DNA from 4 places in the Colwellia sp. BRX10-1 genome. Region 4 is predicted to be linked to each of the others. Evidence: predicted binding sites of a transcription regulator. Region 4 holds the regulator's gene; each other region holds the start of a gene.
What was found. Region 4 encodes FNR, which switches genes on or off when oxygen is low (the NO sensors DNR and NnrR bind a similar motif). Its sites were predicted from a motif close to TTGATCTAGATCAA; they were not measured.

Region 1 (4,734 bases), on a different contig from region 4:
TTATTACCAGTTACTTTCACTTTCTCAGCGTTAATAACAACGATGTAATCGCCAGTATCTACGTGAGGAGTATATTCTGCTTTATGCTTGCCGCGTAAACGGGTTGCAATTTCAGTAGCGATACGTCCTAAAGTCTTATCTTCGGCGTCCACTAAGAACCATTCGCGTTGTACGCTTTCTGGTTTTGCTACAAAAGTTTTCATTAAAAAACCCAATATTTATTATGTTACTTTAAATGATGAATGCTAAGAATTAGCATCACCGGTTAAAAAGACCACGCTCTACCCCTTCGAGTATCGAGTCCATCGCCACTACTTTTCACAAAAGTCAAAAACAGTAGGCATTTGTAACGCAGGGAGCGCGGATTATACAGAAGTTATCTACTAAGATCACCTATAAATCACAATCAATTGCACTTTTTTTAAACTTTTATCACGAATACAATCGCTAGCTAGTAACTAACCACATTTTGAATCGCCGCAATTTAAGCAAGTAGCGCAATTGTCTAATGAGATTACCGACTTTTGATAACATTTTACACATTGGCTTGCTGTGGTTGGAAAAGCTAATAGCTCACTTCCCTCTTTAGCTTTTATTGTTTGGCGCTTTTCCTCAATGTAGGCTTGTTGGTGGTTATCTCTTTCACTTTTTGGCAACATATCTAATGCCTTTAAATGTGTTTCAATAACATGGCCAATATCAGCGACCACCGATGGCATAAATATACCTGTGCCTCTTTGGTAATAGCCACCTTTGGGGTCAAATACTGCTTTTAGCTCTTCGACTAAAAAGGTGCAGTCACCTCCCTTGCGAAATACCGCTGAAATAACCCGTGTTAGCGCCACTACCCAAGAATAAAACTCCATATTTTTTGAATTGACAAAAATTTCGAAAGGACGGCGAGTTTCTTGGTCACTTTCTTGATTGAGCAAAATATCATTAATAGTAATATAAAGAGCATGGTCTGATACTGGCGGTTTTATTTTATAAGTAGAACCAATTAACATTTCAGGACGTTTTGTACTTTCGGTGAGTTTATCCGCGATGCCTTTTATTTTTTCTTTAACAGGCAGCTGATCAGCAACTAACACCTTAACCGCAGTGATCGCTTGATTAATTTCTCTCATTATTAGTTTCCTCGTTATTTTTTGCCAGGGCTTTTAGAGCTTACCGTAGTAACCTTCTTTTAAAGCGTCATGAAGATTTGCAGCCGTATGCGTTTCGCCGTCGTAAACCACCTCTTCATTACCTTTCGCTAAAATCTCAGTGCCATCGGCTAAGGTAAACTGATACGTTACATTAGCGAGTTCTTCGTCTTTTACTAATACGCCTTGATGGACTTCTGGGTTAAAACGAAAAGTCGTACAGCCTTTCAAGCCCTGGTCGTATGCATACAAATAGATATCTTTGAAGTTTTCATAATCGATATCAGTTGGAACATTAATTGTTTTTGAAATAGACGAGTCTATCCAGTATTGTGCCGCAGACTGAATATCAACATGTTCTTTAGGAGCGATGGCATCGGCAGATACAAAATAGTTAGGCAGCTTTTTATTGTCATCTTCGCTATATGCCAAAGCATCTTTATTGATAAAATGACGATATGCCAGCAGTTCATAACTTGAAACAGCGACGGATTCTTTTGATTTCTTACCTTGACGAATAATATTGCGGTGATATTCATGTGCAAAGCTCGGTTCAATACCATTAGATACATTATTACCTAGACTGAGCGCTAAAGTGCCTGTGGGTGCTATTGAAGAATGATGTGTAAAACGGGCGCCAACCTCAGCTAACGCTTCGACAAGTTCAGGATTTTCTTCAGCGATACGCTGCATATAACGACTGTATTTTGCGTGCAGAACTGAACCTTTTATTTTATCCGCCACTTTTATGCCGTCTTTTATCATTTCGGGGCGTTTTACTAGCATTTGCTGAGTTACCACGAACGTTTGTGCAAGTATCGGCGCAGGACCTTTTTCTTTTGCTAAATTTAACGCTTCTTGCCACCCCGTTATCGCTAAAAATTTTGATACTTTGTCAGTAAAAGCCAGGGCTTCAGGACTATTATAAGGTATTTTTAATAATGTCAGAGCTGAGCCTAATCCTAAGTACCCCATACCATGACGGCGCTTACTTTGAATTTCTTGCTGTTGTTCAGGCAGTGGTAAGCCATTAATTTCTACTACGTTGTCGAGCATGCGGGTAAAAACTTTAATAACTTCGCGGTATTTATCCCAATTAAATTTCGCACTAGAAGTGAAAGGTTGCTCAACAAATTTAACTAAATTTACTGAACCCAGCAGACAAGCACCGTTGGGCGGTAATATTTGTTCGCCGCAGGGATTACTTGCACGTAGTTTTTCACAAAACCAGTTGTTATTCATTTCGTTAGCATGGTCAATGAGTAAAAAACCTGGTTCAGCATAGTCAAATGTATTGCTCATTATCATATCCCACAGCCTAACAGCTGGTATCGTGCTATAAATTTTACAGGCGATTTTACCTTCATGATTCAATACATAATTATGTTTTTTAATATAAGCGTTATCAAAATAATTCTCTTTGAAGAGTATTTTATCCCGATCGGTGATAGCGATATCATCGGCAAGTAACTCTTGGTGAGAAATAGGAAAATTGAGTAACCAGTCTTGTTGATTTTTTACAGCAGCAATAAATTCATCACTGATCAGTAGTGATAAATTAAATTGCCGTAACCGACCATCCTCGCGCTTCGCTAAAATAAAACGTTTAACATCAGGGTGAGAGATATCAAAAACCCCCATTTGCGCACCACGCCGCCCGCCGGCAGAACTAATGGTAAAACACATTTTATCGAAGATATCCATGAACGACAGTGGACCTGAAGTTGTGGCACCGGCGCCAGCAACAAAGGCACCACTAGGTCTTAAAGTTGAGAATTCATAACCAATACCACACCCCGCCTTTAACGTTAGGCCTGCTTGGTGCACCGCAGTTAATATACCCGTCATTGAATCGTCGATAGTGCCTGAAACCGTGCAGTTTATTGTTGATGTGGCGGGCTTAAATTTTTTGGCACCTGCATTTGATATTATTCGTCCCGCAGGATAGGCGCCACATTCCATCGCCCAAACAAATTTCTCGTACCACTTTTTCTTATCTTTATTTTCTATATCCGCGAGCGCTAAGGCAACTCGATGAAATGTTTCTGAAATAGTATTCTCTTGCGGGTGGCCATGTTTGTCTTTTAAGCGGTATTTTTTATCCCAAATATCAACTGAAGCGGCTTGTAATTTAATACTTGTCGCTAAGCCTGGTGAAAAAGCGTTTGTCATCAGCATTCCTTTATCATTTTATTTTTGGTGTATATTACCTATAAAAATAAATGACAAAAGCCAAAGCACTACATATTGCGATCAAGATCAATAAACAACACAACATATAGCTAGTTAGCGTAATAACGCTAAAGTTGGCATAAAAAAATGCCGATCGTTAAATCGGCATTTTTATAATTATCTTTAAGTAAGTTTTACTATCTCACTAAGGTAAGTGCTTACTTGCTAAATAATCATGTGACTGCATTTCTTGTAAACGACTTAAACAACGTTTGAACTCAAATTCCAAACCGCCGTGGCTGTATAAATTTTCCATTTCGACTTCAGCAGAAATAATTAATTTTACATTACGTTCATAAAATTCATCAACCAAGGCAATAAATCGACGGGCCGCATCTTCACGATCGACACTCATTTGTTTAACATTTGCTAATAATACCGTGTGATACAAACGACTTATCTCCATATAGTCAGTTTGACTACGTGCGGATTCACACAACACCGAAAAGTCAAAGTGCACAATACCGTCTGACTCTTCAATCGCCGATAATGAGCGATTATTTATTTTAACGTCAACATCTTTCTTACCTGGTTTGACCGACAATTGAATAAAATATTGCGCCAGGTTTTCACTTGCCTCTGCATCAAGTGGAGCATGGTAAATCTCGGCTTGCTCTAGGGTTCGCAAACGGTAATCAATACCGCTATCGACATTTACCACATCACAATGTTTATTGATGAGTTTAATAGCTGGTAAAAAACGTTCGCGTTGCAAACCATTTCGGTACAGACCGTCAGGTATAATATTTGACGTTGCCACTAAAGTAACATTATGTGCAAATAATTCTTCAAACAAAGCGCCAAGGATCATTGCATCGGTAATGTCGGAAACAAAAAATTCATCAAAACAAATAATACAGGTTTCATCAGCAAAACGTTTGGCAATTATTTTCAATGGGTCAGCTTGCCCGGTTAATGTTTTTAATTCTTGATGAACACGGTGCATAAAGCGATGAAAGTGAACACGCATTTTATTTTCAAAAGGCAAACAATCATAAAATGTATCAACTAAATAAGTTTTCCCTCGACCAACGCCACCCCAAAAATAAAGTCCTTGTATGGTTTTGGTTTCAGATGAGGCAACAATGCGCTTCCAGCGATTAAGCACCTTCTTAAATCCTTCAACGGGTAAGGGTTTATTTTGAAGATCTTCATAGAGACGCTGTAAGTTTTTTACCGCATTTTCCTGCGCATCGTCATGTAAAAAATCATCACGAGTTAAATCTTCATTATACTTATCTAGAGGTGAAAGCTTGATCATTTATTGGCCACTTATATTTTGTTTCACAAAGTCTTTACAGGACTAATGAAATATTTTCTTGAAATTAACAAATTCGCAATCATATTCATTAGGTAA
Region 2 (4,734 bases), on a different contig from region 4:
CAGCCAACCATTGTGTATGTATGTATTGTTTAAGATCATCATTTTTCTTTTTCGTTAATTTATAATCGCCACATTACTCATATGAAGTGCTGGAATTTTCAAAATAATGTACTTGGCAGTTGAATTATTTTATTTGCATTGGGATAAAATACAAAAATTTTGCTGATGAATTATTAAAGCACTTTTACTACTTTATGGTCATACAGGAAGTTAACATGTATAAAAAGTCATTAATTAATATAGCGTTAACAGCTATTTTATTACCGTCACATTTTGCTATAGCAAACAACAACGATGTTATTCATCAAGGCATTGATGAAAAAACTGAAGTTCTCGTTATTATTGGGAAAACACCACGAAAAATTCAAGACGTTGTCGGTGCTGTTTCAGTCATTAATAGCGAGACAATCGATAAACAATTAGTGCACGATATCGCTGATCTTGTTCGTTATCAAGCGGGTATCAATGTTATTAATTCTGGCAGTCGGTTCGGTGATTCAAATATTGCGATTCGTGGCATTTCCGGTAATCGTATTGCAACAGAAATAGATGGAGTACCGGTTGCAGAACAATTTAATGTCGGTAGCTATTCAAACTCAGGCAGAAACATGATCGACCCTGATTTGATAAAACAAGTTGAAATTCTACGAGGGCCTGCGTCAAGTATATATGGCAGCGATGCGATAGGTGGGGTGATTTCTTATGTGACTAAAAAACCATCTGATTTACTCAGCCAAACAGACAAAGATGTCTATTTGGGGTTAAAAACAGGTTATTACTCAATTGATGACAGTAAGGCTATTTCTTTAAATACAGCTTTTGCTTATGGTAAGTCTAGTGCGCTATTTTCAGGGTCTTTGCGCAAAGGCCATGAGTTTGATCACAACACATCAACAGATTTAGCTAAAGATATTCAAGATAACGAAACTCAGTCTTTTCTTGCTAAGTACTATTATGAAATATCAGACAACCAAGAAATCAGTTTTAGTTATGATTACTTTTCACGTGATAGCCAAAGTGATATGCGTGCAATTTTGGGGTTAGGGCGTTTTGAGTCAACTCATTTATTACTAGGTGATGATGAAACTGTTCGCGAAAATTTTTTAGTAACTTATGATTTTGTTTTAGAAAATGATTGGTTAGAAGGTGGTTATATTCGACTTTATGATCAAAATACTGAAACACAACAACTCACTGATGAAAGCAGGGTATCTAGGGGTAAAGAGTACCTTTATGACAGAGACTTTTTTTATGAACAAGAAGTGCAAGGATTAAGGTTTAATTTTTATACTAATATTGATACTCGTGGTACCACTCAGCATATTGGTTATGGCTTAGAGTTAAGTAAGAGTAAAACTAAAGAAATGCGAAACGGTGTACAAACTAATATAGCCACAGGTGTGTCAACAAATAACATTTTATCTGAGGTATTTCCTGTAAGAGACTTTCCTATTTCAGAGGTTAAAGAGTTAGGTATTTATATTAATGATGAAATTGCCATAGAGGGTACTAATTTCACCATTATTCCGGCGATTCGTTATGATCGTTATAAATTAACACCTAAACCTGATGTTATGTATTTAGAAGATAATCCTGCTACTGAAATTGTTTATATCAGTGAAGATAGTTTTTCACCTAAATTGAGTGTTGTTTATCAAATAAATAATAACAGCAAAGTCTATCTTCAATACGTTAAAGGTTTTCGAGCTCCCCCTTTTGAAGACGCTAATATTGGTTTAGACATTCCAATGTTTAAAATGCGAGCCATTCCAAACGCCGATTTAAAATCTGAAAAAACTCATGGCTATGAAATAGGTTATAGCGTTGATATTGAACAACATACATTTAACTTGGTTGGCTTTTTAAATGATTATAAAGACTTTATTCAAACAAAAGTTAACTTAGGGTTTGATCCAGCGGTGCAACGATTAATATTTCAATCTCAAAATATTGATAATGCAGAAATCTATGGCGTTGAACTTAGCTACAAAGGTAAATTTGATAATGTTTTTAATAGCAATAATAGTATAACTGCCTATGGTAATTTATTTTGGAGCGATGGTGAAAATAAAGATACAGAGCAACCATTAAATGAAATACAACCCAATCATGCTCTACTTGGTGTGCAATGGTTAAGTGCTGATGAAAATGCATCTATTGCATTTAATGCCAGCTTAGTTGATGGAAAATCAGATATTGATGATCCCGACAATAAGTTAGCTACAACGTCTGGCTATACAACGTTTGACTTGGTGGTTAATTACAGTTTTAGCGATAAAATAACTTTAGCTGCAGCAATATATAATATAACGGACAAAAAATACGCTCATTGGTCTGACATAAACGGATTTGAAGCGAATGATCCACTATTAGATACCTTAGCTGCGGCGGGCATTAATGGCTCAGTACAAATCAAGTATGCTTGGTAGCTTAAGTTAGAAAAATATTAACACAAGAACTTAAGATGAATAAAAAGCCTATTATGAATAGGCTTTTATGTTCATGATGGCTATTTTTAGACAGCCTATCTTTCAAGGGATGAGTGTATCTTTGTTCGTCAACGATCAGTTTTTTGCTTCTGATAAAAAACTGAATAGCTACATCAAGGTACGAAATAGTGCAGTGGCGTGCCTGCATTATCATTCTCTGCATCGATGTTATCGACACTTCTGTTTATATCGATGCAGTAGGAGAGTCAGGCAGCAGTGTTAAAATAAGGTAATACTCAGGCTATGTGTGTTGAGTTTTACTCGTCAATACATTGAGTGAGAATAATCCTTACCCTGGTGTAAAATCAACAAGGCTTAAATTGAACCTTTATTGCTTTTACTCTGAAACACTATTCTTTAGGTGATAAATAAAAAAACGTAATAAAGCGGCCGATCACTAGCAATAATTTCTACAATAATAGAGATTTCTTTTGAGTAATATTTTTGGATACTTCTTACTTTACGCCATTTGCTGTTAAGCACTGGGTATATTCTTTGTCGGTGCCATTGATATGATTAATTAACCATTCTTTTAAGAAACTACTGACTTCAGATAGTGCGTCATGACCTTTTTCATCATACAAGCTAACGAATGATTCAACTTGAGCTATCATCACCTTATGTTGTTTTTTATGGGCTTCAACATCAATAAAATTATGCTCAACAAGTAAATTCTCTTCTCGTTCAAAATGATATTTTGTGTAAGCAATTAAATTACTCAATGCTTGACGTTCAAAATCTTCACTCATCGCATAGTCATAGGCAGTAGTGAACTGATTAAGTAAGTTAATCAGTTTTTTATGATCATTATCTAAACTTTCAATGCCGACGCTATATTCTTCTTGCCACTCCAGCTGATTGCTTTGATTTGTTTTCTTATAAATCAAAGGTACCAGTGCTAGCACAACAATTAATACCCAAGAAACTGGATTGGCCATGCTTGATAAAAAGCCTAAAAAAATAGCAACAATAATCAAACCAATAGTGGCGGCATATAGTAAAGACTTAGTGCGGTTATTCATAAATAATACCCCTAAAATTAATGTGGTTAAGTAGTTGGTTTCTGTGGTGATTCTAATACGAAAATAGCTTAAGTCTTCTAAAAACGCCTGATTTATTGACCTTGATCAAGTTGCAAATTCATTGATGACTAAAACTTTTAAAACTTGATCTGAATCAGGTTATTTATTCCTGAAGTAATGAATAGTTACATTTGTTTACTGGACTAACACTTTTTCTTGTAATTGATTTTAAGTTGCTTTCAATAATAAAGCGCGTAGACCAGAACGTTAACAACGACGAATTTGTTTATTGGTGTTTCAGTTTCGACTTTTATTAAAGCGAAATAACCGAAATTCTAATAAAAATAAAATTAGAGTAGAACACTGAAAAAATAAGAATTATCCAAAACATTAAGCTCGTAAAAATATCTGGAGAATGACGATGAAAATAATTAAATATGGCTTGTCAGCACTTGGTTTAGCAATAGGAATGGCCGTTACTGGTATTAGTCTGTCTGTATCAGCAACAGAGCCGACTTTGTCTGAGGCTGACTTTGATAAAGCGAAATTACAATACTTTCAACGCTGTGCTGGTTGTCATGGTACTTTGCGTAAAGGCGCAACAGGCAAAAATTTAGAGCCTGAAAATACTTTAAAAAAAGGCCAGCAACGTTTAGAGAAGATTATTTCTTTAGGTACTGAAGGTGGTATGAATAACTTTGACGATTTATTCAGTAAAGAAGAAATAGCTAATTTAGCGACCTTCATTCAGATGGAACCACCTATTCCTCCAGAAATGTCTTTAGCGCAAATGCGCTCTTACACCAAAGAATATGTAGCACCGAAAGATTATCCAACTAAACCAATGCATGGTTTAAATTGGAAAAACTTCTTTGTTGTTATCGAACGTGACGCAGGTACTGCCGCCATTATTGATGGTGATACTAAGAAAATTATTGCTCACCTCGATACGGGTTACGCAGTACATGTCATTAAAGGTACAGAACATCATAAAGTTGACCATGCAAAAGATATTGGACGTTTTTGGTACACCATTGGTCGTGACGGTAAAGTAAATAAAATTGATTTATGGCAAACGCCTGACAAAATGTTAGTTGCTGAAACTAAAATGGCTTATGACGCTCGTGATATCGCAGTTTCTGGCGATGGAAAATACGTAATTGCTGGAGGTTACTGGCCTGCGCATTTCGTTATTATGGATGCAGTAACATTAAACCCACTTA
Region 3 (4,734 bases), on a different contig from region 4:
TAAAAACCCACAAACTAGTAACAAAAGTTACTTTGTGCAAAAATAACCTTATTGCTTTCAAAACTAGAATATTAAGGGTTTAAAATGATCAAAATGAAACGAATTCACCACGTCGCTTATCGTTGTACTGATGCAAAAGTTACTGTTGATTGGTACAAAGAACATTTGAACATGGAGCTAACGGTAGCCATTGCTGAAAATGAGGTACCGTCGACTAAGGCACCAGACCCTTATATGCACATATTTCTAGATGCGGGCATGGGTAATGTTTTAGCCTTTTTTGAAATTCCTAATTCTCCAACCATGGGCCGAGATGAAAACACACCAACATGGGTACAGCACATCGCATTAGAAGTTGAAGATGTTGATGCACTTGTCGCCGCAAAAGAAGAGTTACAAAGTAAAGGTGTTGATGTATTAGGCCCAGTTCATCATGGTGTATTTAAATCAATTTATTTCTTTGACCCGAGTGGTCATCGCTTAGAATTAGCAGCGAATACCGGTACAGTTGAACAAATGAAAGAATTAAAAAGGGTTGCTCCTTTAATGATTGAAGAGTGGGCTGTTACTAAAGTTGCACCAAAACACGCGGCTTGGTTACACGAATAAAACTATTTTGCCCCTCGTTAATGGTCAAACAATATCCAATAAATAAAACTAAGCTATTATTTCTATTTAGCTTAGTTTATTGCGCACATGGTATAACCTAAAAATCACAACAAATTTCTATCATTAACTGAACGAAATAGGACATCAGTACATAAAACGAAGGGTTTCGTATATAAAGCGAGCGTAATAATGTACTCTATTTGTGATTATTTATGTAAGACATTAACCATAGAGAAAACATATTTTTACCATTCATTAACTTTTAAATAAATCAATAGACTTTAAAAACAATAAGTTAACCTTTCATACTCAATGAATTGTAAATAAATGTATATTTATAACTTGCGACATTTATAAACTAAGGTAAAGTATTGTCCAGCTACTTTGTAGCCAAATAACAAAATGGATTGAATTGCACGGAAAGCCTTAACCTTCTCTTATGAGAGGTTACTTTTAAAGAATACGGATGATTAAGTTAATATCAGGATGATTGTTAATATTTAGGTCAATAGACCGATAAGGACAACCCAATAAAGTGTCAGGATGACCGATAAAAAATGAACCGAGTATTTAACGCAACATAAAAAATAATAATACGTTAAAGCTTATAAACGGAATTGCTAATAGGTTAGGATAACCACTTAAAGTTTGATGAAAACGATGACTTGTTCATCGTTTTTTTATGTCTGAAAATTAATCATGAAAAACACTATCGCTGTTTCCTACAATATAACGTAAAATAGAACCATTGAATTTAAAAACGAAATTATTTTATGTCTCGTACCAAAAAATCTAGAAAACAAGGCAATGGTCCTATCGGCGCAGTAAAAGATGATAAGAAAAAAGCCCTAGTTCCTGTTGATAGAAAACCAAAGAAGAAAACAGGAAAGCAAGCCGGCAACCGACAAAAAGAAGCTTTTGATGCAGGTAAAGAATCTCACTTACCTACAGAAAAGAAAGATCCGCGCATTGGTAGTAAAAAACCAATAGATCTTGGCGGACCGGTAACAGCGGCGGTGCAACCTTTTAAAGCCAAAAACAAAGTAAAAGCAGATAACTCTCCAATTGCTGCTATTCGTGTTGTTGAAGCTGATACCTCATTGCAGCAAGAGCTCTTCGCTATTGAAGAAGATAGCCGCTTGCAAAGTATCCTTGCCCAGCAAGATGAAGATATTTCGCTAAGTAACGAAGATGTTGATTATTTCAATGAAAAAATGGAACGTCATCAACAACTACGTGAGATACTCGGCATAGAAGATGAAGATGACGACGACGAATCACCTGAAACAGCTAGCAAAGCAAAATCTGGTGATGATCTTTGGGATAAATTTGACAACAGCGACCTGTCAAAATTCGAATAAGGCTTTATCATGTTTTCAACTCCTTGGATTTATATAGTAGTTGGCGGAGTAATTATTATTGCTGCGCTTGCTTTTTATGCGGTGAATTTATTAAGCCAGCTAAAAGCGCAAACAGCTAAAATAAAACAGGCAGAGCAAGATAAAAAAATTGCCTTAGCAAAGCACGATAGTAAGATCCTTAGTAGTGTCGTGATTATTGCCCACGCAATGAAAGAAGAGCAATGTGATATCGCTGAGGGTTGTTGGCGATTGAGTGTATTGCTCGATTCTTTAAAGTTGAGCAGTGGTTTATCAGCAGAGTTTCCTGCAGTATTTGAACTTTATGATAAAATTAAACATATGCCTATTCTTGATGCAAGAAAGAAACTTGCCAAAAATGAGCGTATGAAACTTGATTTTGAACGTATGAAAGCAGAGAGCGATTTATCCGCACAGATAAATATTGACGTTATCTCTTTGCATCAATATGCTCAAGAACGTATGAGTGCACTAGCAAGTTAACTTTTTACTAAGTTAACTTTTTACTAAGTTAATAACGCTTTGTTGCGCTCGATCAATATTGTTAATGTTTGCATTGTTAAACTGTTGCTTAGCATATACCCGTTACCATTCAATCTATATTTTGATTGATAACGCGTATATAAGTAATGGCTAACTCGGTAACCAACCATGCAAGCAAATCAATTTTTTGACCCTAAATTACTGTCTAAATATAATACCAGTGGACCTAGATATACCTCTTATCCAACGGCATTAGAATTTCATGATGAATTTTCTGAACAAGATTTCATCCAAGCAGTGAAAGATTCACCCAACCGTGAATTGTCCTTGTATGTACATATTCCCTTTTGCCATAGCCTTTGCTACTACTGTGGCTGTAATAAAGTTATTACCCGCCACCGTGACAAGGCCGATACCTACTTAGAGTTTTTAGCGGAAGAAATTAGTTCACGAGCTGAATTTTTTACTGAATACACCGTTAAACAACTCCATTGGGGTGGCGGCACACCCAGCTTTTTAACCCATATCCAAATCACAAAATTAGTCTCTTTATTAAAAGAAAAATTCACTTTTGCTGAACATGTAGAAATGAGTATAGAAATTGATCCGCGTGAAATTGAAATGAACCTTGCCGAACACCTCTTTGATTTAGGTTTTAATCGTCTAAGTATTGGCGTACAAGACATTGACAAAAAAGTACAAGAAACAATTAATCGTGTGCAATCAACCGAATTTATTAGCGATTTTATTGCCCATGCAAAGGCAGTGGGCTTCAAATCAATTAATATCGACTTGATCTATGGTTTGCCTCACCAAACTATAGAAACCTTTACAAAAACGCTTAACAAAGCTCATGAGATGGATGTCGACCGTATTTCATTGTTTAGCTATGCACATATTCCAAACCGATTTGCTGCCCAACGTAAATTACGTGACGAATGGTTACCCAGCGTGCAAGAAAAATTTGCCTTAATGAAACTTGCCATCGAAAAGCTTTGTGGATTTGGCTACGATTTCATTGGTATGGATCACTTTGCTAAACCTAATGACGAACTTTCTATTGCACAAAAAGAGGGTTCCCTGCACCGTAATTTCCAAGGATATACTACAAAGGGTGGTTGTGACTTGTTAGGATTAGGTGTTTCTTCTATTAGTAATATCGGTACTTCTTTCAGTCAAAATATTAAAGAATTGCAAGCCTATTATAAAGCGATAGATACTAGAAAAAATGCACAAGTGAAAGGGGTTAGCTTATCAACAGATGACGTGATCCGTGGCGAAGTTATTCGTGAATTAATGTGTAATTTATATATTGATAAACATCAGATCAGTAAAAAGTACGATATCGATTTTGCAGAATATTTTGCTGAAGATTTACCGCTACTGAAAACTTTTATCAGTGATGGTTTGGTTGAAAATACGGCTGATTTTATTAAAGTAGATCAGAAAGCGCGCTTGTTGATTCGTAATATTTGTATGAGTTTTGATGCTTACATGAAACAACACGTTAACCAACAGCGCTTCTCGCGGGTAATTTAAGCGGAACTCTCACCTTTATAAATAATAAATAACTATAAAGGTGAGAAATTTAATCAATTTTTCCTAAACTAAATTTGTGGTCAGCACTTGAAAAAATTAATTCAACGCCTTTTTCTGTAACCTCTTCTTGTGCTAAATCGGCCCATTGGTAATAAACATTACGGTGAACTTTTGCCAATAAATTACGACGCACTAATACATATAATTCGCCGTTAGCATTCATCGTTAACGGATGAGTTTCATCAAGCACGAACTCGTCATCTACATTGGTACTAACCGTCATTATTGATTTGTTATCATCTTGCCAAGCCCATTGCGTTAATACAAAAGGGGCGTCTTCAACGATAATCTTAACTTTTTCAGCGGGTGTCACTAAAAAGTACTCGTCGCGATCACCAGCGACTTCTCTTAATAAAACCGAAGCAAAAAGTTTAACTAACGATAACCGTTTAAATATTGTGCCGCCATAAAACCAGTCGCCATTACCTTTGACCTGTAGATCAATTTCGCCACAATACGGTGGGTTCCATGATTCTATCGGTGGTAATTTTTTAGTGTTACCTGGTGTTAGCTTATTTAATTGTTCAGAAATTTTGTCTAGTGACATTTATACCGCCAAATTATCCGCTGGATAGTAATTTTAAGACCTAAGGTAAAAATACAGTATGAGGAGACATTAGTAAAACAGCATCTAAAATTAAGTTAATAATCAGCAAAAAGTACA
Region 4 (4,734 bases):
CGATGGAATAATAGTGAAGTACAACTTAGTGAGCTGATTAATCATATCAGCAATATTGGTTACCAAGCCCTCCCTTTTAAAGCGAGTACCGCCGAAAAACTTAACAAAACCCAAAGTAATAATTATATTAAACGCCTAGGTATCTCTGGTATTTTAATGATGCAAGTCATGATGATCGCTTTTGGCTTATACTTTGGCGCCTTTTCTGGCATGGATGAGTACAACTTAATCTATTTACGCTATGCGAGCTTATTCTTGACCTTACCTATTGTCACCTATGGCGCATTACCCTTCTACAAGGGAGCTATTAATGCTTTAAAAGTGAAGCGTTTATCTATGGATGTTCCTGTTGCTATAGCGATTTCACTGGCATTTTCGGCCAGTGCTTGGGCAACAATCACTCAGCAAGGTGAAGTCTATTTTGAATCAGTATCGATGTTCACTTTTTTACTACTTATTGGTAAATTTTTAGAATTTAGAGCAAGAAGTCGCGCTGCGGAAGTCTCGGCTAACTTGCTTAAGTTAATGCCGATGATAGCGACAAAACTCATTGATGATAAAGGAACAGAAAAAGAAGTCATACTACCAGCAAAAAAACTTCGTCCTCTCGATATTGTACTCATAAAACCAGGCGAAGTGGTTCCCGCTGATGGCACAATAATTACAGGCAGCAGCCAACTCAACGAAGCGATGTTGTCGGGTGAGCAGTTACCCTTAAATAAATCAATAGGCGATACTGTCTTTGCAGGCACTATAAACGGTGATGGTAATATCAACGTTGAAGTTAAACAAGCCAGTGAACATTCTTTTTTAAGCCAACTGATCAGATTAAGTGAATCATCTCAGGCGCATAAACCCAAATTAGCAAAATTATCAGATAAAATCGCTCAATACTTTGTTGCGGTTATTTTACTAACCGCTATAGGTACTGCATTTTATTGGCAACAGCATTTACCTGAAGAAGCTTTTTGGATCACCTTATCGGTACTCGTTGCTACCTGCCCTTGCGCCTTGTCACTGGCAACCCCCACAGCGTTAACCTGTGCGACCACACGCTTAAACCGCGAAGGTATCATGATCAAATCTGCACATGTTATGGAAACATTACCGAAATTAACCACTATTGCTTTTGATAAAACAGGTACCTTAACTTCTGGTGATTTTTCTATTAATGAAATAAAGCGCTTTAATAATGAAAAGCTTAACTATAGCAAGCAGCAGGTTTTAGCTATAGCAGCAGCGCTCGAGTCTTATTCTGAGCACCCTTTAGCCAAACCGTTTAAAGCATTTCGTGATTACTCCTACCATACTCAAGCCGTTGAAATTAAATCTGGTGCTGGTATTCAAGGGAAAGTGAACGGTCAATACTTTCAAATCGGTAAACCTAATTGGTTGCTTAGCGAATCAAGTATGTTGGCAGAATTTGCGACGGCTTCTTGCCTATTAGTAGCAGACAACCAATTAGTCGCTGCTTTTTACTTAAGCGATGAAATTCGCAATGATGCCCAAACGCTGTTAGATGACTTAAAGAAAAGTAATATTTATACCATCATGCTATCGGGTGATAACCCTGCTGGCTGTGAAAAAGTTCAGGCATTGTTACATTTAGACGAGATACATAGTACTTTGACTGCGGCTAATAAGATGGCGATAATAAAAAATCAGCCTAAAAACTCAACCGTTGCTATGGTCGGCGATGGTGTCAATGATACGCCAGTATTCGGCGCAGCCCATGTCTCGATTGCTATGGGGAGTGGCACCGATATAGCTAAAAGTGGTGCCGATGTTATCTTACTCAATAATCGTTTAAAGTCGATAACAACATTAATACAGGTCGCCAATAAAACTCGTCGCATTATTTGGCAAAATTATTTTTGGGCATTCGGTTATAATGCTATCGTATTGCCCCTTGCCGTCTCAGGCTACATTACCCCCTATATGGCGGTTATAGGTATGTCTGCAAGTTCGATATTGGTTATCACTAACTCGTTACGTTTATTAAAAAAGTAAACGCAAACTTATAATAGAGCATAAAGACCATGAGCATTATTTATATTTTGATCCCCATAGCGATAATCCTAACCTCTATCGCCATTTATTTATTTTTTTGGGCAGTAAAAACTGAACAATTTGATGATTTAGAGAAACAAGGTATGAGTATCTTGTTTGATGAAGATGAAAACACTACCACCAAAAAGTCCACTGAAACCCATAGCGAAAATACAGCTAAAAATGATACGGGTAGTAAATAACAGCCATGTTGAGTATAGATTATTTATCGGCATTCATCATCGGCTTGTTAGGTTCGGGACATTGTATCGGTATGTGCGGTGGTATAACAACGATGTTAACATCTGCTATATCACCGCAACAAAAAGGCAGCGATAAATTTAAGCTGGTCGGTGCATATAATGTTGGCCGAATTTTTTCTTATAGCTTAATTGGGGCAATCGTTGGATTTAGTAGTTCTATTGCAATAAAGAATATTGGCGTTCCATTAGGTTTTTTACGGTTATTTGCAGCGGTATTTTTAATTTTATTAGGCTTGTATTTAGGCCAATGGTTAATGTGGCTATCAAAAGTTGAAAAAATGGGTAAGTTCCTTTGGCGCTATCTATCCCCGTTAAGTAAAAGGTTTATTCCCATTAATAATGCTAAACAAGCGCTAGCATTAGGAGCAGTCTGGGGATGGTTACCTTGTGGTTTAGTCTACTCAACATTAACTTGGTCCTTAGCCAGTGGAAGTGCCCTTAGTGGCGCGCTAATTATGACCAGTTTTGGTTTAGGTACTTTACCAGCCTTGTTAAGTCTTTCGCTTGGCTCTTTTGGTATAAAGTCGTTGGTAACAAATACGAAATTCAAGAAAATAATGGCGCTAATGATAATTTCATACGGAATATACAGTTTAATGTTTGCATATAAGCAATTGTTTTAATATGATCGATAAATTAGGGATAACTCATTTAGGTTAATATGTATAAAAAGCCATGTTCTACATCTCAACATATTCATTGTCAAAACTGTAGTATCAGCGAGCTGTGTTTACCTTTCTCTTTAAATGATAAAGAACTCGATACACTAGACAGCATTATTGACCGTAAACGCCCTATTCATAAAGGCGAACAAATTTTCCAAGATGGCGACAAAATGCAAGCTTTATACGCTATTCGCTCTGGAACATTCAAAACATTTACGGTAAATGAACAAGGTGAAGAACAAATTACCGGTTTTCATTTAGCGGGTGATTTATTAGGTTTTGATGCTATTGCTGAGTCAGAGCACCCTAGTTTTGCAAAAGCCTTAGAAACATCTATGGTCTGTGAGATACCTTACAATACTTTAGATTCATTATCGAATACGATGCCTAAGTTGAAAAAACAAATTCTTCGCATGATGAGTTCCGAAATCCGCTCAGATCAAGAAATGTTAACGCTACTTAACCGCAAAAATGCTGAACAACGCTTAGCAACTTTTATTTCAACCTTAGCCAGTCGCTATCATGCACGGGGTATGTCACTAACAGATTTTCGCCTAACGATGACGCGCAGTGACATTGGTAATTATATTGGTTTAACGGTTGAAACCATCAGTAGATTATTAAATCGTTTTCAAAAAAATGAATTAATCACAGTTGATGGAAAACTCATCACAATACTTAATATGGATAAACTTAACGAGTGTGCTTCACTGTAGTTTATCGCTTTTTTAAATAATTATAGATAAATGCTTAACATTAAAGATGTTAAGCATTTTTTTTATTGAAATATTATGATTTAAAGCAAATAATATCTATTAATTATGGTCTATTATTAATATTATTTAATAACTAGGGAGTAAATATTATGGATAAGTATAAAAAAATATTAGCCGTTATTGATCCAACCACTGAAAATCAAAAAGCGTTGAAACGTGCGATTGAATTAGCACGACATAGTGGCGGACAGATCACTGCATTTTTAACCATTTATGATTTATCTTATGAAATGACCACCATGCTTTCTGGCGACGAGCGAGAAGCAATGCGTCAATCGGTTATTAATGATCGTAAACTATGGTTAGACGAAAAGATTTCAGAAACTGATCACCAAGACATAACCATAGATACCTGTATTATTTGGCATAATCGCCCATTTGAAAAGATCATAAAAAAAGTACTGGCTGAAAACTTCGATATTGTCATCAAAGGCACCCATCAACATGACAAGCTAAAGTCGGTTATTTTTACGCCAACAGATTGGCATATATTAAGGAAATGTCCCTGCCCAGTATTACTGGTTAAAGACCATAGCTGGCCAAGCAATGGTAATTTACTTACCGCACTCAATATCGGTAGCGATGATGATGAGCACAAAGCGCTTAATAATAAGCTAACCCAAGAATCAATAGTGTTTTCTTCACTGATTAAAGCCAATGTTCATTTGGTGAATTCTTATCCAGGTACGCCAGTAAATATTGCCATTGAAATTCCAGAGTTTAACGCCTCTGAATATAACGACACTATGTTTAATCATCACAAAAGTGCGATGAAAGACCATGCTAATAGCTTTAATATTCCGCTTAAAAATACCCATGTTAAAGAAGGTTTACCTGAAGATGTTATTCAAAGTATTTCTAAGCACGTTGATGCTGAATTAGTTGTGTTAGGTACTATTGGTCGAACGGGGATTTCAGCGGCACTTATTGGTAATACTGCAGAGCATGTCATTGACCGCCTTAACTGTGATGTCTTAGCGA

Region 1: the regulator FNR is predicted to act here: its motif matches at 3,395-3,408, upstream of H4J75_RS07410 (adenosylcobalamin-dependent ribonucleoside-diphosphate reductase).
Region 2: the regulator FNR is predicted to act here: its motif matches at 3,607-3,620, upstream of H4J75_RS08420 (bacteriohemerythrin).
Region 3: the regulator FNR is predicted to act here: its motif matches at 2,514-2,527, upstream of hemN (oxygen-independent coproporphyrinogen III oxidase).

The regions. Positions count from the first base shown of each region.
Region 1 covers NZ_JACGWC010000006.1:71,666-76,399, reverse strand. The annotation lists gene rplM (50S ribosomal protein L13) at 1-203, opposite strand, end outside; gene H4J75_RS07415 (NrdJb) at 459-1,127, opposite strand; gene H4J75_RS07410 (adenosylcobalamin-dependent ribonucleoside-diphosphate reductase) at 1,161-3,317, opposite strand; gene zapE (cell division protein ZapE) at 3,523-4,638, opposite strand.
Region 2 covers NZ_JACGWC010000007.1:124,444-129,177, reverse strand. The annotation lists gene H4J75_RS08425 (TonB-dependent hemoglobin/transferrin/lactoferrin family receptor) at 216-2,429, shown strand; gene H4J75_RS08420 (bacteriohemerythrin) at 2,945-3,511, opposite strand; gene H4J75_RS08415 (cytochrome D1 domain-containing protein) at 3,933-4,734, shown strand, end outside.
Region 3 covers NZ_JACGWC010000003.1:102,560-107,293, reverse strand. The annotation lists gene H4J75_RS04390 (VOC family protein) at 85-609, shown strand; gene yihI (Der GTPase-activating protein YihI) at 1,383-1,970, shown strand; gene H4J75_RS04380 (DUF2489 domain-containing protein) at 1,980-2,471, shown strand; gene hemN (oxygen-independent coproporphyrinogen III oxidase) at 2,640-4,010, shown strand; gene H4J75_RS04370 (DUF1285 domain-containing protein) at 4,060-4,617, opposite strand.
Region 4 covers NZ_JACGWC010000011.1:42,989-47,722, forward strand. The annotation lists gene H4J75_RS10875 (heavy metal translocating P-type ATPase) at 1-2,010, shown strand, start outside; gene ccoS (cbb3-type cytochrome oxidase assembly protein CcoS) at 2,040-2,252, shown strand; gene H4J75_RS10885 (sulfite exporter TauE/SafE family protein) at 2,258-2,935, shown strand; gene fnr (fumarate/nitrate reduction transcriptional regulator Fnr) at 2,974-3,693, shown strand; gene uspE (universal stress protein UspE) at 3,843-4,734, shown strand, end outside.